Regions from separate parts of the Pantoea sp. S18 genome, predicted to be linked through region 1. Evidence: predicted binding sites of a transcription regulator. Region 1 holds the regulator's gene; each other region holds the start of a gene.
What was found. The regulator CRP, encoded in region 1, controls carbon source genes, mostly activating them, when cyclic AMP is high. The targets are predictions, from matches to a motif close to ATGTGANNNNNNTCACAT.
Positions count from the first base shown of each region.

Region 1 (5,012 bases):
ACCGAGCGCCATCAGCCAGGCTTTCGGGTTGATCAGCTGCAGCAAGCCGCCTTGCCAGAATGGCATCTGCTTCACCGTCACATCGTCGGTTTCCAGCTTTTCATACTCGGCGCTGGCGATTTTCCACGCCAGCCACAGCAGATAAAGGCTACCGGCAATCTTCAGGATCAGATGCAGCGAAGGATAAAGCAGGATGAGACCGCCAATGCCAAATGCCACCATCAGCAACATGACTTGCATACCAATCATGATACCAATGAGCAGCGGAATGGTGCGCAGGAAGCCAAAATTAGCACCCGAGGCGGTAAGTAACATATTATTGGGCCCGGGCGTGATGGCCGCGACCCAAAGAAAACCTAACATTGATAAAAAAAGACTCAGTTCCATGTATATTCGGGTGCTCCTCACCCAGTAAAGCGAACAACCCATCGAAGCTATCAGCGACTTATGCATCAGACAAGCCTTTACCCAAGCTATTTTGATCGCCCCAGCGGCGAGCGCTTTAAACCACTGCGCGGATTCAGTAACGCGCATCTGCAAACGCTGCTGCCGCGCATTCTGCGCCGCCGCGTCACGTTGCGTCCGCACTGGCAGCGTCTTGACCTGCCGGACGGCGATTTTGTCGATTTAGCGTGGAGTGAAGATCCGGCGCAGGCGCGTCATAAACCGCGCATGGTGATGTTTCACGGCCTGGAAGGCAGCTTTCGCAGCCCGTATGCGCACGGCCTGATGCAGGCGTGTCAGGCGCGCGGCTGGCTGGCGGTGGTGATGCACTTTCGCGGCTGCAGCGGCGAGCCTAATCGCTTAAAGCGCATCTATCACTCCGGTGAAACTGAAGACGCCACCTACTTCCTTAACTGGCTGCAACGCGAATGGGGCAGCGTGCCGACCGCCGCTGTCGGCGTTTCGCTGGGCGGCAACATGCTGGCTTGCCTGCTGGGTCAACAAGGTCACGATGTGCCGATTGATGCCGCCATCGCCATCTCGGCGCCGCTGGCGCTGGAGCCGTGCAGCGGCAAGCTGGACGTTGGCTTCTCGCGCTTCTATCAGCACTATTTGCTGACGCAGCTGAAAAAGAACGCCACGCGCAAACTGCGCGCCTGGCCCGGCACGCTGCCGGTCGATCTGAGCCAGCTACGTGCTTTCCGCCGCTTACGTGAGTTCGATGATGCGATAACCGCACGGGCGCACGGTTTTATTGACGCCAACGACTATTATCAACGAGCCAGCGCGATGCCGCTGCTCCCCGGCGTGCGCAAACCGCTGCTGATCATTCATGCGCAAGACGATCCCTTTATGACCGATGCCGTGATCCCGCAACCTGACCAGCTGTCAGCTTCCATTCAGTATCAGCTGACGCAGCAAGGCGGCCACGTCGGCTTTGTCGGCGGCACCTTGCTTAAACCGAAAATGTGGCTGGAACAGCGCGTGCCCGACTGGCTCTCAACTTATCTGGATGTGTAATTGTGATTATTCCCTGGCAACAACTCGAAGCGGAGACGCTGGAAAACCTGATTGAGACCTTCGTGTTACGCGAAGGCACCGATTACGGCGAGCAGGAACGCAGTTTGCTGCAAAAAGTCGCCGATGTGCGCCGCCAGCTGGAGCGCGGCGACGTGGTGCTGGTGTGGTCGGAACTGCATGAATCGATCAATATTATGCCGAAGGGTGAATTCCGCGGCTGATGCACCCTGCGGCAATTCGTGGTAACAATGCTCATCGCCGGACCTCACAGGGAGCTCTGTTATGTCAGCCAGGCATCCAATTATTGCCGTCACCGGTTCCAGCGGCGCCGGAACCACCACCACCAGCCTCGCCTTCCGCAAGATTTTCCAGCAGCTGAATCTGCATGCGGCGGAACTCGAGGGCGACAGTTTCCATCGCTTCACGCGTCCCGAAATGGACATGGCGATCCGCAAAGCGCGCGATCTCGGTCGCCACATCAGCTACTTCGGCCCGGAAGCCAATGATTTCGGCCTACTGGAGCAGACGTTCAAACATTACGGCCAAACCGGCCTCGGCGAATCACGCAAATATCTGCACACCTACGATGAAGCGGTGCCGTGGAATCAGGTGCCGGGTACTTTCACGCCGTGGCAGCCGCTGCCGGAAAACACCGATGTGCTGTTTTATGAAGGCTTGCACGGCGGCGTGGTCACGCAGCAGCAAAATGTGGCGGAGCATGTCGATCTGCTGGTTGGTGTGGTGCCGATTGTTAACCTTGAGTGGATTCAGAAGCTGGTGCGTGACACCGGCGAGCGCGGACATTCACGCGAAGCAGTAATGGATTCGGTGGTACGTTCGATGGAGGATTACATTAACTTCATCACGCCGCAGTTCTCGCGCACCCACATTAACTTCCAGCGCGTGCCGACCGTTGATACCTCAAATCCGTTTGCCGCCCGCGAAATTCCCTCGCTCGACGAAAGCTTCGTGGTGATTCATTTTCGCGGTCTGGAAGGCATCGCGTTCCCCTATCTGCTGGCGATGATTCAGGGATCGTTTATTTCCCACATCAATACGCTGGTGGTGCCGGGCGGCAAAATGGGATTGGCGATGGAGCTGATTATGCTGCCGCTGGTTCAGCGACTGATTGAAGGGAAACGGATTGAGTAGGTTTGGTGCGGGCTGTGAAAAGGGAGGCATGAATGCCTCCCCTACGACCGATTACAACTCGACAACCTCATAGCTGTGGGTAATTTCCACGCCTTTACCAAGCATGATCGCCACCGAGCAATATTTTTCTGCCGACAGGTCAACCGCGCGCGCAACCGCTTTATCGCTCAACGCTTTGCCGCTGACAATAAAATGCAGGTTGATGGTGGTAAAAATGCGTGGCGCCTCTTCACGGCGTTCTGAGGTGAGTTTCACTTCGCAATCGGCCACATCGCTGCGCCCTTTTTGCAGGATCGACACCACATCAATGGCGCTACAGCCGCCTGCGGCCATCAGCACCATCTCCATTGGACTTGGCGCTTTATCACCGGAATTACCGTCCATTAATACCTGATGGCCAGATGAGGATTCTCCGAGAAAGGTAAGACCTTCCACCCATTTCACTCGTGCCTGCATTATTCTCTCTCCTGAAGCGGCGGTTTTGCCGCCAGAGTACGCTTTCACCTGACAAACAGCAATCCAGAGTAATCCCCCTTTTGCTGAAGCGAGACAACACAAGACAGCTCGCAAAAGCTGTGCTACAAACAGTGCTGAAAATATTTTCGTCATCACAGACGAAGGCCGGAAGAATCAAAAGCGTAGCTTAAGAGTCCACCCGGAATAATTTTTCCATTACTGGAAACGCTCGACGATTAAACCGCCTGACAGGGAAAAATGCCCCCTGTATTTTGGGCACGATTACAACAGAGGATAATAGCGAATGGTTCTCGGCAAACCGCAAACAGACCCTACACTCGAATGGTTCCTGTCCCATTGCCATATTCACAAATATCCATCCAAAAGCACGCTCATCCATCAGGGTGAGAAAGCGGAAACGCTGTACTACATCGTAAAAGGTTCCGTAGCGGTACTGATTAAAGATGAAGAAGGCAAAGAGATGATTCTCTCCTACCTCAATCAGGGAGATTTCATCGGCGAACTCGGTCTTTTCGAAGAAGGCCAGGAACGTAGTGCCTGGGTACGTGCGAAGTCTGCCTGCGAAGTGGCTGAAATTTCATACAAAAAATTCCGTCAGCTGATTCAGGTAAACCCGGATATTTTAATGCGACTTTCGTCGCAAATGGCGCGTCGTCTGCAAGTCACATCTGAGAAAGTGGGCAACCTTGCCTTCCTCGATGTAACCGGACGTATCGCGCAAACGCTGCTAAATCTGGCCAAACAGCCAGATGCGATGACTCACCCAGACGGGATGCAAATCAAAATTACCCGTCAGGAGATTGGTCAGATCGTGGGCTGCTCACGCGAAACCGTGGGCCGTATCCTGAAAATGCTGGAAGATCAGAACCTGATCTCCGCACACGGTAAAACCATCGTCGTTTACGGCACCCGCTAATTTCTTCTCACCCACGGCGTGATGGCAACATCGCGCCGTTTCTATTTGCGATGAGCTGATGTGGCGCCGAATCATCTATCATCCCGAAGTTAACTATGCGCTGCGGCAAACGCTGGTGCTGTGCCTGCCTGTGGCTCTCGGCTGGCTGTTTGGCGATCTGCAAAAAGGTCTGCTGTTCTCGTTAGTGCCTGCCTGCTGCAACATGGCGGGGCTGGATACGCCGCACAAACGCTTCTTCAAACGCCTGATTGTGGGTGGTTCGCTGTTTGCCACCGGCAGTTTCCTGATGCAAATCCTTACTGCTTACCAGATTCCGTTGCCGCTGATTTTGCTGGCGCTGCCGCTGCTGATTGGCGTGACCGGCGAAATCGGTCCGCTGCATGCGCGCTTACTGCCCGCAACGCTCATCGCCGCCATCTTTACGCTCAGCTTAGTGGGACGCATGCCGATGTGGGTGCCGCCGCTGCTCTACATCGGCGGCACGCTGTGGTACGGCTTATTCAACTGGTTCTGGTTCTGGCTGTGGAAAGAGCAGCCGATGCGCGAATCGCTCAGCCTGCTGTTCCGCGAGCTGGCCGATTATTGCGATGCCAAATATACCTTACTGACGCAGCTGACCGATCCAGAAAAAGCGCTGCCACCGCTGCTGGCGCGTCAGCAAAAGGCGGTCGATCTCATCACCACCTGCTACCAGCAAATGCATATGCTGTCGGCCAGCCGCGATAACAGCCACAAACGCCTGACGCGCGCTTTCCAGGTGGCGCTGGATTTACAGGAACACATCTCGGTGAGTTTGCATCAGCCTGAAGAGGTGCAGAGGCTGGTTGAAGAGAGCCACGCCGAAGCGGTGATTCGCTGGAACGCCAAAATCATCTCGGCGCGACTGCGCGTGCTGGCGGATGCGATTCTCTACCATCAGCTGCCAGACCGTTTCCACATGGAGAAACAGCTCGGCGCGCTGGAGAAAATTGCGCGCCAGCATCCGGATAATCCGGTCGGTAAC
Region 1 is NZ_CP142688.1:3,925,014-3,930,025, forward strand. It holds gene VIJ98_RS18300 (LysE family translocator) at 1-387, opposite strand, end outside; gene VIJ98_RS18305 (hydrolase) at 448-1,464, shown strand; gene VIJ98_RS18310 (YheU family protein) at 1,467-1,685, shown strand; gene VIJ98_RS18315 (phosphoribulokinase) at 1,747-2,616, shown strand; gene VIJ98_RS18320 (OsmC family protein) at 2,668-3,072, opposite strand; gene crp (cAMP-activated global transcriptional regulator CRP) at 3,377-4,009, shown strand; gene VIJ98_RS18330 (YccS/YhfK family putative transporter) at 4,068-5,012, shown strand, end outside.

Region 2 (5,012 bases), 1.1 Mb from region 1:
GCTGGTTGACGGTTCTGACAAACTGCTGCGTCTGGAGCTGGATTTGGGTGGCGAGAAGCGTCAGATTTTCTCTGGCATTCGCGCGGCGTATCCGGATCCTTCCGTGCTGGTCGGCAAGATGACCATCATCGTGGCTAACCTCGCGCCGCGCAAAATGCGCTTCGGTATTTCAGAAGGCATGGTGCTGTCAGCGGGCCCAGGCGGCAAAGACCTGTTTGTGCTTTCCGTGGATAGCGGCGCAGTTCCGGGCATGCCGGTTAAGTAAGCTAACAAGCCGCCTCAGGGCGGCTTTTTTGTACCTGTTGATCCTACAAAGGATTGGCGCGTTTTTCGTAGGGTCGCAATTTATGGCGACCAGCTCAGACTGTATTGTGATCGCTAGCACGCTAATCGCTTAATGCGTATGATAAAGCGCTACGAAAACAGGAGCCTGACATGCCTGCCGTTCTCTCTGCTTGTTGGCGCTATGTGCGCGCCTTCGTCATCATCTATGCGGCGCTTTACGCTGGAATGGGGATTTCTTCCCTGCTCCCGATAACCATTCCCGGCAGCATCATCGGCATGCTGCTGCTGTTTCTGTTGCTGGCGCTGCAAATCATGCCGGTTGAGTGGGTGAAACCCGGATGCCATTTACTGATCCGCTACATGGCGCTGCTGTTTGTGCCGATTAGTGTCGGCGTGATGGGCTATACCGATATTCTCACCGAGCAGTTTGGACCGATTGTGGTGTCGTGCATTGTCAGTACTTTTATGGTGCTGCTGATTGTGGGTCTCAGCGCTGAGCGTTTGCAGCGCCCGCAGGAGAAGCCGAATGATTGACGCATGGTGGTCGCTGCCGCTGACCGTAATCGCCTATTTTCTGGCGCGCAAACTGGCGGCGAAAATCAATATCTCCATCGTCAATCCATTGCTGGTGGCGATGGCGATTGTCATTCCGATTCTGCTGCTTACCAATCTGCCTTACACGCGCTATTTTGCCGGCAGCAGCCTGCTCAATCAGTTGCTGCAACCGGCGGTTGTCGCGCTGGCGTTGCCGCTGTATGAGCAGATGCATCAGATTCGTGCGCGCTGGAAAACCATCATCAGCGTCTGTTTCATCGGCAGCATTACGGCGATGGTGTCGGGTACCGCGATTGCGCTGTGGATGGGCGCAACGCCGGAAATCGCCGCCACCATTATGCCGAAATCTGTCACCACGCCGATTGCGATGGCGGTCTCCGCCTCGCTGCACGGTATTCCCGCTATCAGCGCCATCTGCGTGCTCATCGCCGGTGTGCTGGGCGCGGTGTTTGGTCATATGCTGCTTAATCTGTTTAAGGTGAAAAACAAATCTTCGCGCGGATTGGCGATTGGTAATGCTTCGCACGCGTTAGGCACCGCACGCGCCGCCGAGATCGATTATCAGGAAGGTGCCTTCAGCTCACTGGCTTTGGTGATTTGCGGCATCATCACTTCGTTACTGGCACCGTTCCTTTTTCCGCTATTAATGCATTGGTGGGGCTGAAACTTGCGAGAGATCTCGCAAAGTTGAAACAACCCAATCAGCTTGCATTGTCAGAGCGACTTGGATCACATATAAAACCTCTGGCGGCGCATCGCCGCTAACGCGTAACTGAGGCCATCACATCATGCATTCACGATTCCTTACTGCTTTTTCTGCCCTGCCCGCTGCGCTGCAAGCTGCGATTCAGCCGCTGCTCGATGCGCCGGATTTCCACGGCGTATTGCGTCCGCAGGATGTCGCGCAACTGAAACAGCTTACCGGTCTGGATGATGATGCGCTGGCGCTGGAACTGCTGCCGCTGGCGGCGAGCTGCGCGGTGGCAACCATATCAAATTTTAATGTCGGCGCGATCTCGCGCGGCGTCAGCGGACATTGGTACTTCGGTGCCAACATGGAGTTCCTGCACACGCCGCTGCAGCAGACGGTGCACGCCGAGCAAAGTGCCATTACGCATGCCTGGCTGCGCGGTGAAGAGAAGCTGGCGGCGATTACCGTCAATTACACGCCGTGCGGACATTGCCGTCAGTTTATGAACGAGCTGAACAGCGGCACGTCGATTCGCATCAGCCTGCCGGGACGCGCGGTTAGCACGCTGGGCGACTATTTACCGGATGCGTTTGGTCCAGCCGATCTCAACATCACAGAACGTTTGCTGACGCCGATCGATCATGGTTTTGCCGTTCAAGGTGATGCGTTGCAACAGGCAGCTATTACCGCCGCCAATCACAGTCACGCACCTTATAGCCTGAGCTACAGCGGCGTGGCGTTGCGCAGCCAGAGCGGCAAGGTCTTTACCGGCCGCTATGCGGAAAACGCCGCCTTCAACCCAAGCTTGCCGCCGCTGCAAGCCGCACTGATTTTGATGAACATGAGCAACGAAGCGTTGGAGACTATTCAGCAAGCGGTTTTGGCAGAATGTCAGGACAGCACGCTGAGTCAGCTGGATGCGACACGCGCTACGCTTAAGGCGTTAGGATGTGAGGATTTCTCACTTACTTTAGTTTCGAAAACATCAGTTTAGTGATCCTTTTACCGCTTTTGTGACCTTCTGTTAACAAAAGCTGTACATCTGCAGGAATTTTCATAGGATCGGGCGCCAGAACCTCTTCACTTCAAGATGGACTGGCGTTACCTTTTCCCGGCGATACGTCAGAAAACACTGCAACCGGAGCAAGCACTGCATGGAACTCGACTACGAAAGTAAACGCCCGCTGTATATTCCTTATGCGGGTCCGATCCTGCTGGAATTTCCGCTGTTGAATAAAGGCAGCGCCTTCACCCTCGAAGAACGTAACGAATTTAACCTCAACGGCCTGCTACCGGAAGCGGTAGAAACCATCGAAGAGCAGGCAGAACGTGCCTGGCGCCAGTTCCTGGATTTCAAAAATAACAACGACAAGCATGTCTATCTGCGTAACATCCAGGATACCAACGAAACCCTGTTCTACCGCCTGCTCGACAATCATCTGGAAGAGATGATGCCGATTATCTACACCCCAACGGTCGGCGCCGCCTGTGAACACTTCTCTGAAATTTACCGTCGCGCGCGCGGCGTGTTCATCTCTTACAACAACCGCGACCGCATCGAAGACATGCTGCAGAACGCCACTAAACAGAATGTAAAAGTGATCGTGGTGACCGATGGCGAACGTATTCTCGGTCTCGGCGATTTGGGTATCGGCGGCATGGGCATCCCAATCGGTAAGCTGTCGCTGTATACCGCGTGTGGCGGCATCAGCCCGGCTTACACCTTGCCGGTGGTACTGGATGTCGGCACCAACAACCAACAATTGCTGAACGATCCGCTCTATATGGGCTGGCGTCATCCGCGCATTACTGGCGAAGAGTACGAAGAGTTCGTTAACGAGTTTATCCAGGCGGTGAATCGTCGCTGGCCGAACGTGCTGTTGCAGTTCGAAGACTTCGCGCAGAAAAACGCTATGCCGCTGCTGGAGCGCTATCGCGATGAGATCTGCTGCTTTAACGACGACATTCAGGGCACCGCCGCAGTGACCGTCGGCACTTTAATCGCCGCCAGCCGCGCTGCCGGCAGCCGCCTGTGCGAGCAGAAAGTGGTGTTCCTCGGTGCCGGCTCTGCCGGTTGCGGTATCGCCGAGCAGATTATCGCGCAGATGAAGTCGGAAGGTTTAAGCGATGATGAAGCGCGTGGCCGCGTGATGATGGTCGATCGCTTCGGTCTGCTGACCGACAAGCTGCCGAATCTGCTCAATTTCCAGAGCAAGCTGGTGCAGAAGAGCGACAGCCTGAAAGATTGGGACACCAATAGCGATTCAATTTCTCTGCTCGACGTGGTGCGTAACGCCAAGCCGGATATTCTGATCGGCGTGTCAGGTCAACCTGGCCTGTTCACCGAAGAGATCATCCGCGAGATGCACAAGCACACCAAGCGTCCAATCGTTATGCCGCTGTCGAACCCGACATCACGCGTGGAAGCGACGCCAGCCGACATCATCGCCTGGACCGACGGTGCCGCGCTGGTTGCCACCGGCAGCCCATTCTCACCGGTCACCTGGAAAGGGAAAACCTATCCAATCGCCCAATGCAACAACTCCTATATCTTCCCTGGCATCGGTTTGGGTGTCATCGCTGCAGGCGCCAGTCGCGTGACGGATTCGATGCTGATGACCGCCAGCCGCGCACTGGCCGACTGTTCGCCGCTGGTTAACGACGGCGAAGGTCCGGTTCTGCCGGAGATCAAAGATATTCAGGGCGTTTCCAAGCTGATTGCCATTGAAGTGGGCAAAGCCGCGCAGCTGGCTGGCGTGGCGGTGGTGACCTCGGAAGATGTGTTGTCGAAAGCCGTCAGCAACAACTTCTGGCTGCCGCAATATCGTAACTATCGCCGTACTTCGATCTGATAAATTCGTTGCCGGATCATTTAGATCCGGCAACGTTTAAAAAAACGTCAGCCAACTGGCGTTTACTTGCTTCCCCCGCCCGCCTCAAGTAGCCTTTATCCATTCTGAATTCTGCCAACCGAGTGCCCGCGCGCATGATTAAACGCGTTTTCTTTGGTCTGTTTTTCATCATCTTACTGATGGTGGCGACCGCGCTCGGCCTGGATCGCTGGATCAGCTGGAAAACCGCGCCCTTTATTTACGAAGATGTCACCTCGTTGCCGCATCGTCAGGTCGGCGTGGTCTTGGGCACGGCCAAGTATTACCGCACGGGCGTTATCAATCAGTATTACCTCTATCGCATTCAGGGCGCGTTGAACGCTTATAACAGCGGCAAGGTCAATTACCTGCTGCTGAGCGGTGACAATGCGCAGCAAAGCTATAACGAACCGATGACCATGCGCCGCGATTTGATTAAAGCAGGCGTCGCGCCGTCGGACATCGTGCTGGATTACGCCGGGTTCCGCACGCTGGATTCGATTGTGCGCACGCGCAAAGTGTTCGATACCAACGATTTCATCATCATTACTCAGCGCTTCCACTGCGAGCGTGCGCTGTATATCGCGCAGCATCTGGGGATTCAGGCGCAG
Region 2 is NZ_CP142688.1:2,816,020-2,821,031, forward strand. It holds gene metG (methionine--tRNA ligase) at 1-265, shown strand, start outside; gene VIJ98_RS12980 (CidA/LrgA family protein) at 436-819, shown strand; gene VIJ98_RS12985 (CidB/LrgB family autolysis modulator) at 812-1,504, shown strand; gene cdd (cytidine deaminase) at 1,629-2,525, shown strand; gene VIJ98_RS12995 (NAD-dependent malic enzyme) at 2,686-4,383, shown strand; gene sanA (outer membrane permeability protein SanA) at 4,518-5,012, shown strand, end outside.
Region 2: cdd (cytidine deaminase) is a predicted target of CRP. The motif match lies at 1,558-1,575, and genes of this name have one in related genera.

Region 3 (5,012 bases), 1.8 Mb from region 1:
AATATTTTGAGCGCCTCTCTACTAACTATTTCTTCGCCGATTTCTGGTTAGGTAAATCCATCGCTAATGGCGATTTTGTTCACTATCCGAATGAAAAGTGGTTCCCGCTCACTGAAGACGACAGCCTGCCAGAAGGCATTCTGGATGCGCGCCTGCGCAAGTTCTATGATCCTGATGAGAGCCTGGGTGCTTCTGAGCTGATTGATCTGCAATCCGGCAATGATGAGCGCGGTATTTGTGGCCTGCCATTTACCCGCCAATCTGACCAGCAAACGGTTTATATCCCGATGAACATCATCGGAAATCTGTACGTTTCGAATGGTATGTCAGCCGGTAACACCGCGAACGAAGCGCGCGTACAGGGCCTGTCTGAGGTTTTTGAGCGCCATATCAAGAATCGCATCATCGCCGAATCCATCAGCCTGCCAGAAATTCCAGCAGAGGTGATGCAACGTCATCCTGGCGTAATTGAAGCGATTGATCGTCTGGAAGCAGAAGGTTTCCCAATCTTCTCTTACGATGCTTCACTGGGCGGTAAATATCCGGTTATCTGCGTAGTGCTGTTCAATCCAGCAAATGGTACCTGTTTCGCTTCGTTTGGTGCACATCCGGACTTTGGCGTCGCACTGGAGCGTACAGTTACTGAACTGCTGCAGGGCCGTGGTCTGAAAGATCTCGACGTGTTTACTCCGCCGACGTTTGATGATGAAGAAGTGGCGGAACACGCTAACCTGGAAACGCATTTCATCGATTCAAGCGGTCTGATTTCATGGGATATGTTCAAAAACGATGCTGACTATCCTTTCGTCGACTGGAGCTTTGCGGGTACCACGCACGAAGAGTTTGATACGCTGATGGCGATCTTCCGTGCGGAAGATAAAGAAGTCTATATCGCTGACTATGAACATCTGAGCGTTTACGCTTGCCGCATTATCGTTCCTGGTATGTCTGATATTTATCCAGCGGAAGATCTGCTGCTGGCGAATAACAGCATGGGTGCACCACTGCGCGAAACGCTGCTGGCGCTGCCGGAAAGCCAATGGGAACCTGAGGCCTATCTCGAGCTGATCGTGCAACTGGATGAGGAAGGTCATGATGACTTTACTCGCGTGCGCGAACTGCTGGGTCTGGCATCAGGCAAAGATAATGGTTGGTACACGCTGCGTATCGGCGAGCTGAAAGCGATGCTAGCGCTGGCAGGTGGCGACCTGGATCAGGCTCTGATTTGGACTGAATGGACGATGGAATTTAACCAGTCCATCTTCAGCGAAGAGCGCGCTAACTACTATCGCTGCCTGCAAACCTTGCTGCTGCTGGCAATGGAAGAGGAACGTGATCCACTTCAATATCATCGCGCCTTTGTTCGTATGTATGGCCAAGCCGCTGTTGAAGCTGCTTCAGCGGCAATTAGTGGTGAAGCGCCCTTCTATGGATTGCAAGCGGTCGATCTGGACCTAAAAGCATTCCCTGCGCATCAATCATTACTCGCTGCCTATGAAAAACTGCAGACAGCCAAACGTCGTTACTGGTCACAAAAATAGCCTTAACGCTTTAAGTCTTATCCATAGAAATTAACGTATTGGTAAATGGCACTGAAAAAAATCAGTGCCATTTTTTTATTTTGATCATGCAAAGATATTAAAGCGTATTATTGAATAACAATTAAGCTTCATTCGTTAATGATATTTAACAAAACCCAGCCTTGACTGCATCCACCTTCAACTTATTTTGCATAAATTAAAAATTATTTATTTTATATAATTCAATTAGTTAAACACAAAATGCATGCTTTATCGCTTCGCTTATCAGCAACCTTCCGGTCAAATATGATCCACATCAATTTCTGACCTATACTCCTTTGTTAGTATCTTTACAGGCAATTTTTGGAGAGCGTTAGTGTGAAAGCTGACAACCCTTTTAATTCATTATTACCGGCGGCAATGGCGAAAGTTGCAGAAGAAGCCGGCATATATAAAGCTACTAAACGTCCTTTAACCACATTCTTCCTTGCCATTACTGCTGGCGTATTTATCTCAATTGCATTTGTCTTCTATATCACTGCAACTACCGGAAGTGGAGCCATGCCCTACGGCATAGCAAAACTGATCGGCGGTATCTGTTTCTCACTCGGTTTAATGTTAGTAGTCGTGTGTGGCGCTGACCTGTTCACCTCAACTGTTCTGATCGTGGTGGCAAAAGCCAGCGGCCGAATCACCTGGCTGCAACTTGGTCGACATTGGTTGACCGTCTATATAGGTAACCTGTTTGGCGCGCTGTTCTTTGTAGCGCTGATCTGGCTGGCCGGTGAACACATGGTGGCGAATGGTGCCTGGGGCTTAAACCTTCTGCAAACCGCTGACCACAAGATGCATCACACCTTTATTGAAGCAGTCAGTCTCGGCACGCTCGCCAATTTGATGGTTTGCCTGGCGGTATGGATGAGTTACTCCGGCCGAAGCCTGATGGATAAAATGTTTGCGATGATCTTACCGGTAGCGATGTTTGTTGCCTGCGGCTTCGAACACAGCATAGCCAACATGTTCCTCATTCCGATGGCCATTGTTATCCGTGATTTTGCCAGCCCGGAATTCTGGCAAATGGCTGGTGCAAGCGCAGCACAGTTTCCCTCACTCAGCGTTAGCGATTTTATTCTTAATAACCTTATTCCCGTAACCATCGGCAACATTATTGGCGGCGGATTATTAGTCGGTTTGACCTACTGGGTAATCTATCTGCGTGGCGATGAGCCGGTGCATTAATGAATTGGTACTGGCGTGCTGAAGCAGCGCGCCATACGTCAAAGTCTCCCTAAATAAGGCAGGTATATCATGTCCGAACTGAATGAAAAAATGGCGTCAGCCTGGGAAGGATTTAGCGCCGGCGAATGGCAGAACAGCGTCAACGTCCGTGACTTTATCCAGAAAAACTATACACCGTATGAAGGCGACGAGTCCTTCCTCGCGGGCGCGACTCCAGCCACAACTAAGTTGTGGGACAGCGTGCTTGAAGGCATCAAAATTGAGAACCGCACTCACGCGCCGGTGGATTTTGACACCGATTTGGCTTCAACCATCACCTCTCACGACGCCGGCTACATCAGCAAATCGCTGGAAAAAATTGTTGGTCTGCAAACTGAAGCGCCTCTGAAACGTGCCATCATCCCGTTCGGCGGCATCAAAATGGTTGAGGGCTCTTGCAAGGTTTATGGCCGCGAACTCGATCCCGCGCTGAAAAAAGTCTTCACTGATTACCGCAAAACCCATAACCAAGGCGTATTCGATGTTTATACCCCAGACATCATGCGCTGCCGTAAATCAGGCGTACTGACAGGTTTACCTGATGCCTATGGCCGCGGTCGTATCATCGGTGACTATCGCCGCGTTGCGCTGTACGGCATTGATTACCTGATGAAAGACAAAGTTGCGCAGTTCAATTCTCTGCAAAGCGATATGGAGAATGGTGTTGACCTCGAAGCCACTATTCGCCTGCGTGAAGAGATTTCTGAACAGCATCGTGCGCTGGGTCAAATCAAAGAGATGGCTGCGAAGTATGGTTCAGATATCTCGTTGCCCGCTACCAATGCACAAGAAGCCGTTCAGTGGACTTACTACGGCTACCTCGCGGCGGTGAAATCTCAGAATGGTGCGGCGATGTCCTTCGGTCGCGTATCCACCTTCCTTGATGTGTACATCGACCGCGATATTCAGGCCGGGAAACTAACTGAAGAAGACGCACAGGAACTGATTGACCATCTGGTAATGAAACTGCGTATGGTGCGCTTCCTGCGTACGCCTGAATACGATGAGCTGTTCTCCGGTGACCCAATCTGGGCAACAGAATCATTAGCGGGTATGGGCGTAGATGGCCGTACTCTGGTGACCAAAAGTACCTTCCGTTTCCTGAATACGCTTTACACCATGGGTCCATCTCCGGAACCAAACATGACCATTCTGTGGTCTGAAAAACTGCCGGTTAACTTCAAGAAATACGCCGCAAAAGTTTCTATCGATACATCCTCATTGCAGTATGAGAATGACGACCTGATGCGTCCTGACTTTGACAACGATGACTATGCTATCGCCTGCTGCGTTAGCCCAATGATTGTCGGTAAGCAGATGCAGTTCTTCGGTGCGCGTGCCAACCTGGCAAAAACCCTGCTGTATGCAATCAACGGCGGCGTTGATGAAAAACTGAAAATGCAGGTTGGTCCGAAAGAAGCGCCAATCACTGACGAGATTCTTGATTTCGACATCGTGATGGAGCGTCTGGATCACTTCATGGATTGGCTAGCGAAGCAGTACGTCACCTCCCTGAATATCATTCACTACATGCACGATAAGTACAGCTATGAAGCTTCACTGATGGCACTGCACGACCGTGACGTTTATCGCACCATGGCATGTGGTATCGCGGGTCTGTCTGTTGCCGCTGACTCACTTTCTGCTATCAAATACGCCAAAGTGAAAACCATCCGTGATGAAGATGGTTTAGCGGTAGACTTTGAAATTGAAGGTGAATATCCGCAGTTTGGTAACAATGACTCGCGCGTTGATGACATGGCGTGCGATCTGGTTGAACGTTTCATGAAAAAAATTCAGAAACTGCAAACCTACCGCAATGCGGTGCCAACTCAGTCAGTACTGACCATCACTTCTAACGTGGTTTATGGTAAGAAAACCGGTAACACGCCAGACGGACGTCGTGCGGGTGCACCGTTCGGACCGGGTGCTAACCCAATGCACGGCCGTGATCAGAAAGGTGCGGTAGCTTCATTGACCTCGGTCGCGAAACTGCCCTTCGCTTATGCTAAAGACGGCATCTCTTATACCTTCTCCATCGTGCCGAATGCGCTGGGTAAAGATGATAACGTGCGTAAAACTAACCTTGCTGGCTTGATGGATGGATATTTCCACCATGAAGCTAATATTGAGGGCGGTCAGCATCTGAACGTTAACGTGATGAACCGTGAGATGCTGCTGGATGCGATGGAACATCCTGAGAAGTATCCTCAA
Region 3 is NZ_CP142688.1:1,476,317-1,481,328, reverse strand. It holds gene ycaO (30S ribosomal protein S12 methylthiotransferase accessory factor YcaO) at 1-1,541, shown strand, start outside; gene focA (formate transporter FocA) at 1,899-2,759, shown strand; gene pflB (formate C-acetyltransferase) at 2,829-5,012, shown strand, end outside.
Region 3: focA (formate transporter FocA) is a predicted target of CRP. The motif match lies at 1,825-1,842, and genes of this name have one in related genera.

Region 4 (5,012 bases), 1.2 Mb from region 1:
GATCGTGGTACATCGCTACCACCATATCGTACTGCCCTTCCTGACACTGCAGGAACACGGTATCTGGCGGGCATGGGCCGCTGACATCAATGCCCTGCGCTTTCATCGCCTGGATGGCGGGCGCGACAATAGTGATCTCTTCATCGCCAAACAGACCGTTTTCACCGGCATGCGGATTAACGCCTGCCACCGCGATGCGCGGCTTGTCGAAACCGACGCGGCGCAGGAAGCTGTCGGCCATACCGATCACCGTCTGAATGCGCTCGCCGTTTAAGGTATCGAGGAACTTGCGCAGCGCAATATGCGTGGTGACGTGAATCACTTTCAGCTTATCGGTGTAGAGCACCATGGCGTAATTTTTGGTGTTGGTCAGTTGCGCCAGCAGTTCGGTGTGGCCGGGATAAAGATGCCCCGCCGAATGCAGCGCCTCTTTATTTAACGGTGCGGTGGCAATCGCCTGCACCTCGCCAGCCAGCGCCAATTCGGTAGCGCGTTTGACGCAGCGCCAGGCCAAATCGCCCGCCGCTTTCTGCACCACGCCGGGCTGCAACGCGGCGGCATCCGCCAGCGGCTCATCAATCACGTTGATAATGCCGGGCGCGAAGTGCGCATCTTTGACCTGGTCGAGCACGCGCAGTTCAGCCTGCGGCGTGACATTGAGTCCCATCACCCGACGCAGCGTGTTGGCGCAACCCACCACCACGGCAGGCACGCCCGCTAACTCACCTTCTGCCAGCGCTTTAATGATGATCTCCGGGCCAATGCCCGCCGGATCGCCCATGGTAATCGCAATAATTTTACTCACTCGACTTCTCCTCAATAAAACGAATGGCTTCTACCAGGGTGTTTTCGTCACCAAAGCCACCTGCTTTGGTCATCACCGGCAGGTGTAATTCACTGTTAAGCAAAACCCCGTGCGGCACGCAGCCCGCCACAAGGCCCTGAATCTGGAAACCGCTCGCGCCAAACGCCTGTGCCACGGCAATCGCCACATCACCGCCAGAGAGATACAGCCCAGCGGGCTGCACCTCGCGGCACACGCGGCGGATTATCTGCGCGAGAAACTGGCAGATGCGCTCGCCCAATAACTGACGTGAAACCTGATGCTGTTGGCATAACTGCTCGATCTCATGACGCTGATCGGCGTGTTGCGTAGTGCGCACCACGCAATGCGCGCGGTCGTACAGCGCCTGCTGCATTGCCTGCTGCCACTGTTCAGCCTGCGGCCAGGCCGGTTGGGCAAACAGCTGGCGGATATCAATATCGATAACGCGGATGTCGCGCTGGCTGGCGAGGCGCGTAATCTGCTGCTGCGCAATCGCGCTCATCGAGCCAACCACAGCCAGCACCGGACGCGGCTGACGCGCCGCCAGCATCGCGCCAAGCGCATCGCTGAGCCCGGACGCACCGGCCAGCAATGGACGCGCCTCCAGCGTGGCTGCCGCGGCCATTAATAAGGCAATGTCGCCGTCCTGCTCGATATCCACCACCAGCAAACCTTGCTTGCTGCCAAGTACCTGCGCCAGCTGGTCGCCACGCAGCGTGGCGAGATCGAGGGTTTCACCCGGCAAGGTGCTCTGCATCTGCAATCGCGTCAGCACATGACCGCTGGTGACCGGCGTTTTAGGATCGCTGGCGAATTCGCTGTCGATCAGGCGTTGCTGATGGATCCACACTTCACCCGCACGCGTGGTGCGTCCAAGCTTCGGCACCGCCGGCACCACTAAGGCCAATGTTTTGCCGCTGGCCTGCATTGCGGCTTCGATTTCCGCGCCGGGATTGCCGCGCAGCGTGGAATCAATCTTCTTAAACAACCAACCATCGTTAGCGATGGCCTGATGTTGCTCAATCGCCGCCCGCGTGCGGCGGGCCGCTTCCTGTTCGCTGAGCGCACGGCTATCGGTGCTGATCACCAGCACATCGGCGGCATCAGCGTCATGCGGCGTGCTGCTATCAAACAGCACATGCACACGCGCTCCGGCTTGTGCCAGCCCGCTGCCCGCGTCATTGGCGCCGGTGAAATCATCGGCAATCACCAGGACTGGCGTTTTCCATGGCGGTAAAGTCATGCTCTCTCCTCTTCCGGCCGCTGCCGTGCTGCAATGATTATATTCAATCATGATTGATTATATGTGAGCAAGATCAAATTAATCGAAATCAATTTGTCCTATAAAATTAGGCACTGTAGTGATAGACCTCGCGCTGCTTGAGCAAATTTAATCATTCGGCACAAAAAAACGTAAGGGTAAGAGATGAATATCAACAGCACCGTGATCAGTGGCTTTCAGGCGCTTAATGACCTCAGCTATTTACTGCAAGGTAAAGAAAAAGCGCTGCTGGTGACCGATAAGAATATTGAAGGCATTCCGGCGGTGCAGACGCTAATCGCCCAACTGAAACAGCAGATTGCCAGCCTGAGCATCGTCAATACGGTGCCGCCAGAACCCAGCCAACACGATGTGGCAGCCATTGTCGCCGCGCTGCCGAGCACCGATGTGGATCTGGTGATTGGCGTCGGTGGTGGCAGCGTACTGGACGTCGCCAAGCTGCTGTCGATTCTGTGTGTCGAAGGCGCGCCGACACTGGATGCGCTGCTGGCGGGTGAAAAACCGCAGACGCGCACCACTTCGCTGCTGATTCCGACCACCGCAGGTACCGGCTCAGAAGCCACGCCTAACGCGATTCTGGCAATCCCCGAGAAAGAGACCAAAGTCGGCATTATCACGCCGGTGATGCTGCCAGATTATGTCGCGCTGGTGCCAGAACTTACTACCAGCATGCCACCGCACATCGCCTCTTCCACCGGTATCGATGCGCTGTGCCATTTAATCGAGTGCTTTACCGCTACCGTGTCGAATCCGGTGAGCGATAACTATGCGCTGATCGGCATGAAAAAGCTGTTTGCCAGCCTCGAAACCACCATCGCGGAGCCGGATAACCTTGAAGCGCGCCTGAATATGCTGTGGGCGTCTTATTACGGTGGCGCATCGATTGCGCATGCCGGTACGCATCTGGTACATGCAATGTCTTATCCGCTGGGCGGCAAATATCACCTGCCGCACGGCGTCGCCAACGCCATTCTGCTCGCGCCCTGTATGCGCTTTGTGCGTCCGGCGGCGGTGAGCAAATTCGCTCAGGCTTACGATCTACTGCCGGATGCCGATACCTCGCTGGACGACGAAGCCAAATCCCACGCGCTGGTGGCGTATTTTGCCGCGCTGGTGAAACGCCTGAAGCTGCCCGCCAGCCTGGAAGAGCTGGGTATCGGCCCGGATCATCTGCCGTATCTGGTGGAAGCCGCGCTCGACGTGCAGCGCCTGATGAAGAATGTACCGATGAAAGTGGGCGCCGATGACGTACGCAACGTCTACCTGACGCTATTTCCGGCTTTGAATCACTAAGGATTATCGAGGACAACATGAGCAAAAAAATTCAGGGCGTGTTAACCGCCATCGTCACCACCTTCGATCGCGACGGCGCATTCAATCCAGCCGCTCAACGCGAACAGGTTCAACGTCAATTAAGCGCTGGCAACGGCATCTTCTGCGGCGGCACCAACGGCGAATTCTTCGTGTTGAACGAACAGGAGAAGCTGGCGGTGACGCAAACCTGCGTTGATGAAGTGAACGGCAGCGCGCCGGTGGTGGCGCACATTGGCGAGATCTCCACACGTGAAACCATTCGCCTTGGGAAACAAGTGGCGAAGCTGGGCGTGGATGCGGTTTCGGTGATCACGCCCTATTTCGTGCCGCTGAAGCAGGAAGAGCTGATTGCCCACTATCGCGCGGTGGCCGACGCCATCGACGTGCCGCTGTTCCTCTACAACATTCCGGCGCGCACCGGCAACACGCTGCAGCCGGAAACCGTATGCACGCTGGCCGCGCACCCGAACATCATCGGCATTAAAGACAGCGCCGGCAGCTACGAAAGCCTGAGCGGCTTCCTGCAAGCGGCTGCAGGAATCGACAGTTTTGATGTGCTGAACGGCCCGGATTCGCTGATTCATCAGGGCTTTGTCGACGGCTGCTCAGCCTGTATTTCTGGTCTCGCTAACGTGGCACCTAAAGAGATCAATGCGATTTGGGCACGCTTTCATGCCGGCGATATCGAAGGTTCGCGCCTGGCGCAGGAAAACGTCACCGGTCTGCGCACCGATCTGTATAGCGTGGGCTTCTCTCCCGCCGCAGTGAAAAAAGCGGTGACGCTGCTGGGCTTTGAGGTTGGCGACAGCCGCTATGCGGTGAGTTTCTCTGCCGAAGAAGAGCAGAAGATCCGCCAGATTGTGAATCAGTATTTGCAGTAATGCAGGTGCGCCGTTGGTTTGGTCACCCTAAAGGGCGACCCTACGGCGTATGAATGCGGGTACGAACGCACATATGAATGCGGTTTTGTAGGGTCGCCATTTATGGTGACCTGGCCAATTTGGCAGCATTTACTAATCCCGGGAAGAATCATGAAAGTCATCTGTACTTCACCGTCATTCGCCAAATACGACGCGGCACCGATTGAGGTGCTGCAGCAGCACGGTTTTGAGCTGATCACGCTGCCCGCCGATGCGCCGCTGAGCGCACTTGAGCCACATCTGGCTGACACCGTAGCGATGATTGTGGCCTTTACCGACATCAATGAAGAACTGCTGGCATTAACGCCGCAGCTGAAAATCGTCTGTAAGCACGGCGTTGGCGTCGACAACATCAATCTGGAAGCGACGCGCGCACACGGTATTTACGTCACCAACGTGCCGGATGCCAACAAACACGCGGTTGCCGATTTCGCCTTTGCTTTGATCCTCAACAGCGCGCGTCAGATCACCCAGGCCGCCATTGAAACCCGCGCCGGCAGCTGGCCGCGAATTTTTGCCACCGACGTCTACGGCAAAACGCTGGGCATCATCGGGCTGGGCAATATCGGCAAGCAGGTTGCGCTGCGCGCCAAAGGCTTCAACATGCGGGTGATCGCGTTCGATTTTTATCCCGATGAACAGTTTGCTGCCGAGCACGGCATCGAATTCG
Region 4 is NZ_CP142688.1:801,096-806,107, reverse strand. It holds gene VIJ98_RS03595 (D-threonate 4-phosphate dehydrogenase) at 1-805, opposite strand, end outside; gene dtnK (D-threonate kinase) at 798-2,069, opposite strand; gene VIJ98_RS03585 (iron-containing alcohol dehydrogenase) at 2,253-3,401, shown strand; gene VIJ98_RS03580 (dihydrodipicolinate synthase family protein) at 3,419-4,303, shown strand; gene VIJ98_RS03575 (phosphoglycerate dehydrogenase) at 4,454-5,012, shown strand, end outside.
Region 4: VIJ98_RS03585 (iron-containing alcohol dehydrogenase) is a predicted target of CRP. The motif match lies at 2,131-2,148, and genes of this name have one in related genera.